2 regions of the Pseudoalteromonas sp. '520P1 No. 423' genome follow, and region 2 is predicted to be linked to the other one. Evidence: predicted binding sites of a transcription regulator. Region 2 holds the regulator's gene; the other holds the start of a gene.
What was found. The regulator MetJ, encoded in region 2, represses methionine synthesis genes. The targets are predictions, from matches to a motif close to TAGACGTCTAGACGTCTA.
Positions count from the first base shown of each region.

Region 1: metK (methionine adenosyltransferase) is a predicted target of MetJ. The motif match lies at 1,605-1,622, and genes of this name have one in related genera.

Region 1 is NZ_BBZB01000001.1:3,674,175-3,679,203, forward strand. It holds gene tkt (transketolase) at 1-1,417, opposite strand, end outside; gene metK (methionine adenosyltransferase) at 1,748-2,935, shown strand; gene PSA_RS27260 (GNAT family N-acetyltransferase) at 3,111-3,224, opposite strand; gene PSA_RS27265 (hypothetical protein) at 3,534-3,737, opposite strand; gene PSA_RS26425 (helix-turn-helix domain-containing protein) at 3,880-4,299, shown strand; gene PSA_RS26430 (IS30 family transposase) at 4,412-4,816, shown strand; gene PSA_RS25925 (hypothetical protein) at 4,854-5,006, shown strand.
Region 2 is NZ_BBZB01000001.1:7,380-12,408, reverse strand. It holds partial or broken gene PSA_RS00055 (cupin domain-containing protein) at 1-56, shown strand, start outside; gene PSA_RS00050 (methyl-accepting chemotaxis protein) at 290-2,317, opposite strand; gene PSA_RS00045 (hypothetical protein) at 2,404-3,195, shown strand; gene metJ (met regulon transcriptional regulator MetJ) at 3,288-3,614, opposite strand; gene metB (cystathionine gamma-synthase) at 3,862-5,029, shown strand, end outside.

The sequences.
Region 1 (5,029 bases), 3.7 Mb from region 2:
TTGGACCATCTTCACCTAAACCAATTGAATCATGTGTATATACAAAAATTGCAGGTTGCTTCATTAATGCTGCCATACGTACAGCATTACGTGCGTATTCCATAAACATTAAGAAAGTTGCACCGTAAGGAATAAAACCTTTATGCAATGTAATACCGTTCATGATTGCCGACATACCAAATTCACGTACACCATAGTTGATGTAGTTACCTGATGCATCAGTACCTGTTAAGCTTTTAGAACCATCCCAAATTGTAAGATTAGAACCTGCTAAATCAGCCGAACCACCCATAAATTCAGGAAGCATAGGACCAAACGCATTTAATGCATTTTGTGATGCTTTACGTGTCGCGATACCTGAAGGGTTAGCTTGTAACTCTTCAACATATGCTTGAGATTTTTCAGCCCAATTAGCTGGCAATTCGCTGTTTTGACGACGTTCTAATTCTGCAGCTAATTCTGGGTGTGCAGCTTTATATGCTTCAAATTTTTCGTTCCAGCTAGACTCTGAGTCAGAACCTTTTGCTTTAGCGTCCCAATCAGAATAAACATCTTCAGGGATTTCAAATGCGCCATGTTCCCAGTTTAAGAATTCACGTGCAGCTGCAATCTCGTTATCTCCTAATGGAGCACCGTGACAATCATGGCTACCTGATTTATTTGGTGAACCGTAACCAATAACTGTTTTACAACAAATTAATGTTGGTTTAGAAGTCTCTGCACGTGCTTCATCAATTGCCGCACGAATTTCTTCACTGTTATGACCATCAACATTAGCAATGACATGCCAACCATATGATTCAAAACGAGCTGGAGTATCATCAGTAAACCAACCTTCAACTTCGCCATCAATTGAAATGCCATTGTCATCCCAAAAAGCAACTAATTTACCTAAACCTAATGTACCCGCTAATGAACATGCTTCATGAGAAATACCTTCCATTAAACAGCCATCGCCTAAGAAAGTATAAGTGAAGTGATCTACGATATCGTGACCTTCACGGTTAAATTGTGCGCCTAAAGATTTTTCGGCAATCGCCATACCAACAGCATTAGTAATACCTTGGCCTAATGGACCTGTAGTTGTTTCAACACCTGGTGCATAACCATACTCTGGGTGACCTGGCGTTTTAGAATCCATTTGACGGAAATCTTTAAGATCTTCAATTGAAAGTTGATAGCCAGATAAATGAAGCAAAGAATATATCAGCATTGAACCATGACCATTTGAGAGTATAAATCGGTCACGATCAACCCATTCTGGGTTTGTTGGATTATGCTTTAGATAATCACGCCATAAAACCTCAGCGATATCCGCCATACCCATAGGGGCACCCGGATGACCTGATTTGGCTTTTTGAACGGCGTCCATTGATAGGACTCTAATAGCATTTGCTAGTTCTTTGCGAGATGGCATAACTTCTTCTACCTTCAATTTTGTGCGCTGGAAATAATTTAAGTTTTTACTAAATTGCAGGTTTGCAAAAATAGAACGGCCATTCTTACTTATTAAAGATTCTGGAGCAATAAAAACCCCTACAAATTTTAAGTTCTTTAGTTTTTTTCATACAATTTAGAATATTAACGCTATAATTTATTTCGTTTAGACGTCTAGGCGTAAAAAAGCTATGAAATTGTAATCGCTTCAGATAAAATACACCGATAATTTTTACCCAGCGCATGCTTCACCTCCATAGACAACTTGTAGGTGTAAAAACCAGCGCTCTCTATTGTGAGTATACATAAAATGGCAAAACATTTTTTTACTTCTGAATCAGTATCAGAAGGTCATCCGGATAAAATTGCAGATCAAATCTCTGATGCTGTATTAGATGCCATCATTGCTAAAGATAAGCATGCGAGAGTTGCCTGTGAAACTATGGTAAAAACGGGTGTTGCGATTATCTCTGGTGAAGTATCAACTAATGCTTGGGTTGATTTAGAAAAACTTACACGTAACGTGATCAGTGAAATTGGCTATACATCTTCTGATGTAGGTTTTGATGGCGAAACATGTGGCATCATGAATTTAATTGGTCAACAGTCTCCAGAAATCGCACAAGGTGTTGATCGTTCAAAACCTGAAGAGCAAGGCGCTGGTGACCAAGGTTTAATGTTTGGTTATGCAACAAATGAAACACCAACATTAATGCCAGCACCACTTTATTACTCTCATCGTTTAGTTGAACGTCAAGCTGAAGCGCGTAAATCAGGTGTTTTACCTTGGTTACGTCCAGATGCTAAGTCTCAAGTGACTTTTGTTTATGAAGATAACAAACCAGTAGCAATTGATACTGTTGTTTTATCTACGCAACATAACCCTGATATTAAACAAGAAGATTTAGTTAATGCGGTAATGGAAAATATTATTAAACATGTATTACCAGCTGAACTATTAACTGAAGATACTAAATATCACATCAATCCAACGGGCCGTTTTGTAATTGGTGGTCCGGTAGGTGACTGTGGTTTAACAGGTCGTAAAATCATTGTTGATACATACGGCGGTATGGCACGTCATGGTGGCGGAGCTTTCTCTGGTAAAGATCCATCAAAAGTTGACCGTAGTGCTGCATACGCAGGTCGTTATGTTGCAAAAAATATCGTTGCAGCTGGACTTGCTGATCGTTGTGAGATTCAAGTGTCTTACGCAATAGGTGTTGCAGAGCCTACTTCTATCTCTGTTGATACATTTGGCACAGGTAAAGTATCTGAAGAACGTCTAGTTGAATTAGTACGTGAACACTTCGACTTACGTCCTTACGGCATCACAAAGATGTTAGATTTATTACATCCTATGTACCAACAAACTGCTGCATACGGGCACTTCGGTCGTGAACCATATGAAATGACTGTAGGCGATGATACGTTTACAGCATTCAGCTGGGAAAAGACAGATAAAGCAGACGCATTAAAAGCATCTGCAGGTTTGTAAACTAACTATTTTCAGTGTTAATTACTTTGTATTTAGTTAAGTAAATCTTCCTTTATAATATTTAGCTTGGTACATCCAAAAAAAACGTTGTTTTTCTTTTTTTTGGATGTACCAAGCTTTTTATAAAATGAAATAGCTGATAAATTACTTTTTGGTGTCTACCATTGAATAGTCTTTATTTTATTTTTGTAGCAAAATCTTTCAGCTGTTTCATCAGTTGTTTACCAATTCCCAAACCTCTGCTTTCTTCAATTAAATATAGACAATCTAGATATAAGTACCAATCCATACCCTATGTTGAAAATTGTTTAAAAACCGACATATGTCCTAAAGCTTTGTCATCTGATTCAACTAAAAAGAGTGTTATTGATAATAAATCTAAATTAGCTAATTTATTATGAGAAAATGTTATTTTTATCTCATATCCCTTAAATTCAGCATGTGATCTCATTAATTATATTAAAGATTTTTGGTATTTATTTTCAGCTAAACGAATCTAGTATTTCATTATATTCTCTTTAAAATATAGGAGATCACTTTGCGCAACCTATTTTTGGATGCTTGTTTTGATCTATTTAAGATGGTACTTCAGTGACTCTTAGGTTAACAGGGTAGCGCTCAAAGTCTTCCCAGTAATGAATACGCCCATCATTTCTTTAACTGTAAAGTCTAACGTTGCTATTTTTAAAGCGTCCTTAGAAGCACCGTTACAACCAGGGCCCCAGCAATAAACAACAAATAATGTATCTTTTGAGTACTTAGTAAAGGAATTTTGAGTGATTTGACTATGAGGGATATTAATTGCTGAGACTACATGGCTTTTATCAAATGCTTGCTCAGATCACACATCTTGGATTCAAATAATAAGTGCATAACTTGAATTGGTAGGAAAAGTGGTCAGCTGAATATATGCTTATCGCCTTTCTCCGGCAAGAGATGCAACAATGAAAACATATAAACAACCGAGCTATGAAGAAAGATGCCAGATTTATGCTCTAAATAAAAGTCAAATGAGTCAAAATAAAATAGCAGAGCAACTTAATGTTAGCCAATCAACCATTAGTCGAGAGCTCGCTCGTAATACAGGATTACGTGGTTACCGTATTAAGCAAGCTCAAAATTTAGCACAACAGCGCAGAGAATATGCATCTAAAGCCATTAAAATGACGCCGAAATTGATTGAACTTATCAATTTAAAGCTAACAGAAAATGGAGTCCCGAAAAAATTTCAGGTTGGCTTAAGGTCAATGAATCAATCAATATTAGTCATGAAACTATTTATCAACATATCTGGCGGGATAAGCAACGTGGTGGTGCTTTATTCAAAGCACTACGTAGAAAAGGCAAAAGTATCAATCACGTAATAAAGATAAACAAGCTGGCCGAGGTTTTATAAAAAAAGAGAGTGAGTATTGATGAGCGACCACAAGTTGCTGATGAAAAAGTAGAATTGGCGATTGGGAAATTGATCTGGTAATTGGAAAAGGCCATAGCGGCGCACTAGTCACTATTGTTGAACGTAAAATGCGTTTTACAGTGTCGACCAGTGTAAATAATAAGTCAGCAGAAACTGTTACAGCGGCAACGATTGCTTTATTAGAACCCTACAGAAATGTCGTTGAGACTATCACCGCAGATAATGGTAAAGAGTTCGCTTATCATGAAAAAATGACAGCAGATTTGGGTTGTGGTGTTTACTTTGCAGACCCTTATTGCTCTTGGCAACGCGGATTAAATGAAAATACTAATGGCTTATTACGACAATATTGGCCAAAATCAACAAACTTCAAAAAGATAGAAGAATCAGAAGTGAAATCTGTCATAGTAAAACTCAATGACAGACCGAGAAAAAACTTGATTACAAAAGCCCAGCTCAATTAATGACTGAACATATGGTACCTATGGCTGTTTAGTGGTTATGCACTTCGAAATTGAATCTACCGTATTATTAAAAGATAGTTTTGATTATTACCTTTTATATCAGCATAAACATCAGAGCAGTCAGTATAATTTGCAAGTTTACTTGAAAAATAATTACATGCTTGTAGTTGTAGAGCTGCTTGATGATTAAATGCATTACTTTGGATAGTCATA
Region 2 (5,029 bases):
GAAGAATCAATGAGTTTCTCTGTGGGGTATCTACTTCCTCAGCCAAAGATATGATCAGATTAATTTAGATGAAAAATACGCTCAATTTATACCTTTATTATGTAATAACCAAGTTTTGACATTTAAGATGTTAAAGCCATTATTAAAACACCATTATTTAATTGAGAGTTTACTTTGTTGGCTTAATTTAGGTTATTGGTATTTTGATGAATAAAGGATATTTTGATTCAGTGTTTAAAAATAAGTAAGGCGCTTACTTAATTGCAAGCGCGCTACATTTTTATCGTAGTTACAGTTTAAATTGATTTACGCTTTCATTTAAACCTGAAGCTAAATTATTTAAATCACTTGCTTCACTAGCAAGCTCATTAGCATGTTCTGATGTATTATTTACTAAGTCATTAATTGCATTCAAACTCGTATTAATATCTTCAGCAACCAAAGTTTGTTGTTCAGTCGCAGTGGCAATTTGATGACTCTGATCTTGTACAGTTGCTACTGAATTACTTATTGCAGTAAGCGAGGCTAATACATCTTGAGTCTGTGTTACTGAGCTTTCAGCTTGATCTTTACCCTCTTGCATCATTGTTGAAGCTTGCTGCGCTATTTGTTGCAACTTATTGATCATATTGCGAATATCGTCAGTAGACTCTTGTGTTCTGCTTGCAAGAGAGCGTACTTCATCAGCAACTACCGCAAATCCTCTACCTTGTTCGCCTGCTCTTGCAGCTTCAATGGCTGCGTTAAGTGCCAGTAAATTTGTTTGATCTGCAATGCTGTTTATCACATCAACAACAGCACCAATATTTCCTGACTCTTGTTCTAAGCCAGATACAATTTGCGATGCTTCACCGATATGAGAAGCTAAAGAGGTCATAGCCGTTTGAGCATCATTAGATATATCTGTACCGACCTTAGTAAGGTTTTGAACCTCTGCAGCTGCTGAGTTTGTTTCTTGTGCGTTGCGTGAAATTTCTAATACAGTAGAAGCCATTTCAGTTACAGCAGTACTGACACTATCCACTTGCTCCTTTTCTTGCTGTATTTCACTGTTGGTTTCATAAGACACTTGACTTAAATGTTCAGATGCAACGCCAACTTGCTCAGCTTGACTGGCTGTTTTTAGCAATAATGTATGCAGTTTAGTGATAAAGCTATTCATATGAGATGCTAATTGGCCAACTTCATCAGTGCGATTCATGTCAATTTTTTTAGTTAAGTCACCGTCACCTGAGGCAATATCTCGCATCACATGCGTTAAATCACTAATCGGTTTACTGATCATCTGTGTCGCCCAAAAAATAACAGCTGCGATAATTAATAAAATAACCAGCACACCCATACTAGTAGTGAATACAGCTTGCTTAACAGGTTCTTCAATTAACTTCATTGGTACTAATAATCCAACGTACCAATCAAGAACTGGCTTCTCAAGTTGTAAGCGACGATAAACAACATAATACTCTTCGCCTTTAAAAGTCACTATATTCGTGCCGTTCAGGTTATTTTTCATTTCAGAGTTTAGTTGTTTAAATCCAGAGGTATTATCAAATTGTGTTTCGAGTGCATCTAATCCTTCTTTGCCTCTTTCACTTTCATCTGTAATGGATAGTTGATGTTGTGTTTTTTTCGATAAGTGAACAACTTTTTGTTGATTATCTAATAAAAAGCCAAAGCCTTTATTGTTGAAATTAATATCTTCAATCATGTCAGCGATTTTGTTTAACTGAAGATCAACACCAGCAACCCCCACTAATTTGTTATTTGGACTATAAACTGGTTGTTGAACAACTGCAGAAACATTACCCGTTGTTAAATCAACTGATAAAGCACCAACGTAAAGGCTATTAATTTGCATGGCTTCTTGCCACCAACCTCGTTTATAGGCGTAATAGGGCTGGCCGTTATAGAAGGTGGTTCGCTCATTTTCTTTAAAATACTCACCTGTTATGCCTGAGGCAAAAAATGCAGATAAAATATTATCGTCATTGCCACTAATACGCACCATATCTTGGTTTACAGCATCATAACCGTCGGAAAGCGCTAAATCACTTTCTCTGGCTGTCCAATTTTCAAACCAGTTAACTAAGTATGGATTTGTTACGAATGTTTCTACAATCTTGCCATATTGAGCAAAATAAGATTCGATGGATTGTTGTTCTGATTGAACATATTGTTTTGCTTCACTCTCGATTGAGCTACGAGATAAAGAAGCAATATGATTTACTAAAAAGCATGAAGCCATTATAAGTAGCACTGCAATCGTGCCACCAATCAAAAAGAGAATTTTTTTCCGAATAGATAAGTTTTGGATCATAATTAACATAACAGTACAACGAGAATTAGATAGTGGTAATATAATCATATATCCCTTAAAACTGCTAGTATATTGATGGAATGTTAATGGAAAATAAGCCCGTAAATGTTGTTATTTTAGGTTCTGGGTGGCTTGGTAGTAAATTAAGTACCAATTTACAACAGATTGGAGTTATTACCCAAGAGACTTGCCGCTCAAAAAAATTAGCAAATGAAAAGCAGATCCATTACTTTAATGTAAATAATCAAAATGACTTAGAGCACAATATTAGTTTAGAGGGAGCATATTGGGTGTGTTGTATCACACCAAGAGATAACTATATCGAGAGTTTAAACCAGGCGATTGATCTTGCAATAAAACTTAAAATGAAAGGTTTTTTATTATGTTCTTCAACGGGTATTTATCCAAATGCACCAGTTGAATATAATGAATTAAGCACATTAACTTTAGTTACAGAGCGCCAAAAGTTGCTTAATCAAGCAGAGCAAAAAGTTTTACAGTTAGCAGATTTAGGTAAGGTTGTACGTTTAGCTGGGTTAATTGGTCCTAAACGTCATCCTGGTAAGTTTGTATCTGGTAAACATCTAAAAAGTAGCGCTTTGGCGGCGGTTAATATGGTTCATCAAACAGATGTAATGGCTGGTATTATTTGTTTATTAAAACAATGGCAAACACCAAAACAGCTTTTTAATCTAGTCAGTCCTGATCATCCAACAAAACAAGAATTTTACCAACAAGCCTGCTTACAATTAGAAGTAAAAGCCCCGACTTATTCGTTAAATACGGTTGAGAATAGAATTATTGATGGTAGCAAAATAACTCAATTAGAATTTGAATATCAATATACGTGCTTATTTAAAGCCATGGAAAATTGCTAAATCTGAATTATTCGCATAAAAAAGCCAATTAAAATTAATTGGCTTTTTATTATATGGACATAATATTTTAGTTTAGCTAAAGCTGAAAATAATTAATCTTCATCTTCCATAAAGGGTAATTCTAAACCCATTTCAGTCATTATCTTTTTAACTTCAGCTGGAATGTGATCTGGATTATCTTTTTTCAGATCTTCATCATTGGGTAGCGGCTGTCCAGTAAATGCATGTAAAAATGCTTCACACAGTAATTCACTGTTTGTTGCATGACGCAAGTTATTTACTTGTCGACGTGTTCTTTCGTCAGTAAGTACTTTTAAAACACTTAATGGAATCGAAACAGTTATTTTTTTAACTAACTCTGATTTTTTACCATGTTCTGCGTATGGGTGAACATATTCACCATTCCATTTTGTTGCCATATACTTAAATTGCCTTTTATTCAAACCGCGCTTTTGTTGTCGAGCTAAATTATACTAATCTGACTAGTCTAATAGAACTACTTTATGTAATTTTAATTGTTTTATTGACCCGAAATTTTATCTATTTATCTAAGATAGTCAAATTTAAGATGTTTAGCTATTTAGATGGATAAAAGTTTTGACTTCCCAAACTTATTGAATTAACCTTTTGGACGTCTAAACATCTAATTGGTTGTAGGTATTAAAAATGACTCAAGTAAAAAAAGCAACAACAGCTGTACGAAAAGGCATCGAAGCAGATAAACATCACGGTGCAGTGGTTCCGCCTCTTTATTTATCAACTACTTATTCATTTGCTGACTTTGATAAAAAGCGTGCTTACGATTATGGACGCAGCGGCAATCCAACAAGAGACATTCTTGCTGAAACTTTAGCTGAATTAGAAGGTGGAGAAAAAGGCATTATTACTGCAACAGGAATGGCTGCAGTTCATTTAATTACACAACTATTATCATCTAAAGATACTTTAGTGATCCCACACGACTGCTATGGTGGTAGCTACCGTTTATTCACAAGTTTAGAAAAACGCGGTTTATTAAAATTAAAAATCGTTAACTTCACATTAGATGCAAGTTTTGATGAAATTCTTAATATCAAACCTAAAGTTATATGGATAGAAACACCAAGTAACCCGTTATTACGTTTAACAGATATCAGTAAAGTGGTTGCAACCGCTAAGCAGTGCGGTGCATTAGTTGCAGCCGACAATACATTTTTATCACCTGCATTACAAAATCCATTAGAATTAGGTGTAGATATTGTTGTGCATTCAACAACTAAATACATTAATGGGCACTCTGACGTTGTTGGCGGAGCTGTAATCGCTAAAACAGCAGAGTTAGGTGCTGAGCTTGCTTGGTGGGCAAATAATATCGGTATTACAGGTGCGCCATTTGATAGCTACCTGACTTTACGTGGTATTCGCACATTAAATGTGAGAATTAAACAGCATGAGCTAAATGCGATGGCTGTTGCTGAGTATCTAGAAAAAAGCCCATATGTTGATCAAGTTTATTACCCAGGTTTAAAATCTCATCCACAACATGAACTCGCTAAAAAACAACAAAAAGGTTTTGGCGGTATGGTGAGTTTTGATATTAAAGGTGATATTAACGACTCAGCAAAATTCTTAACAAGTGTTGAGCAATTTACTTTAGCGGAATCCTTAGGTGGTGTTGAAAGCCTAATTTGTCATCCTGCAACTATGACTCATGCAGGTATGGATGAAACCGCAAGATTAGAAGCGGGTGTTGGCGATACAATGATCCGAGTTTCAGTGGGAATTGAAGATGTTCAAGATTTAATAAATGATTTAGAACGTACTTTTGTAGCAACAAAACCCGGTGTAGGTTCAA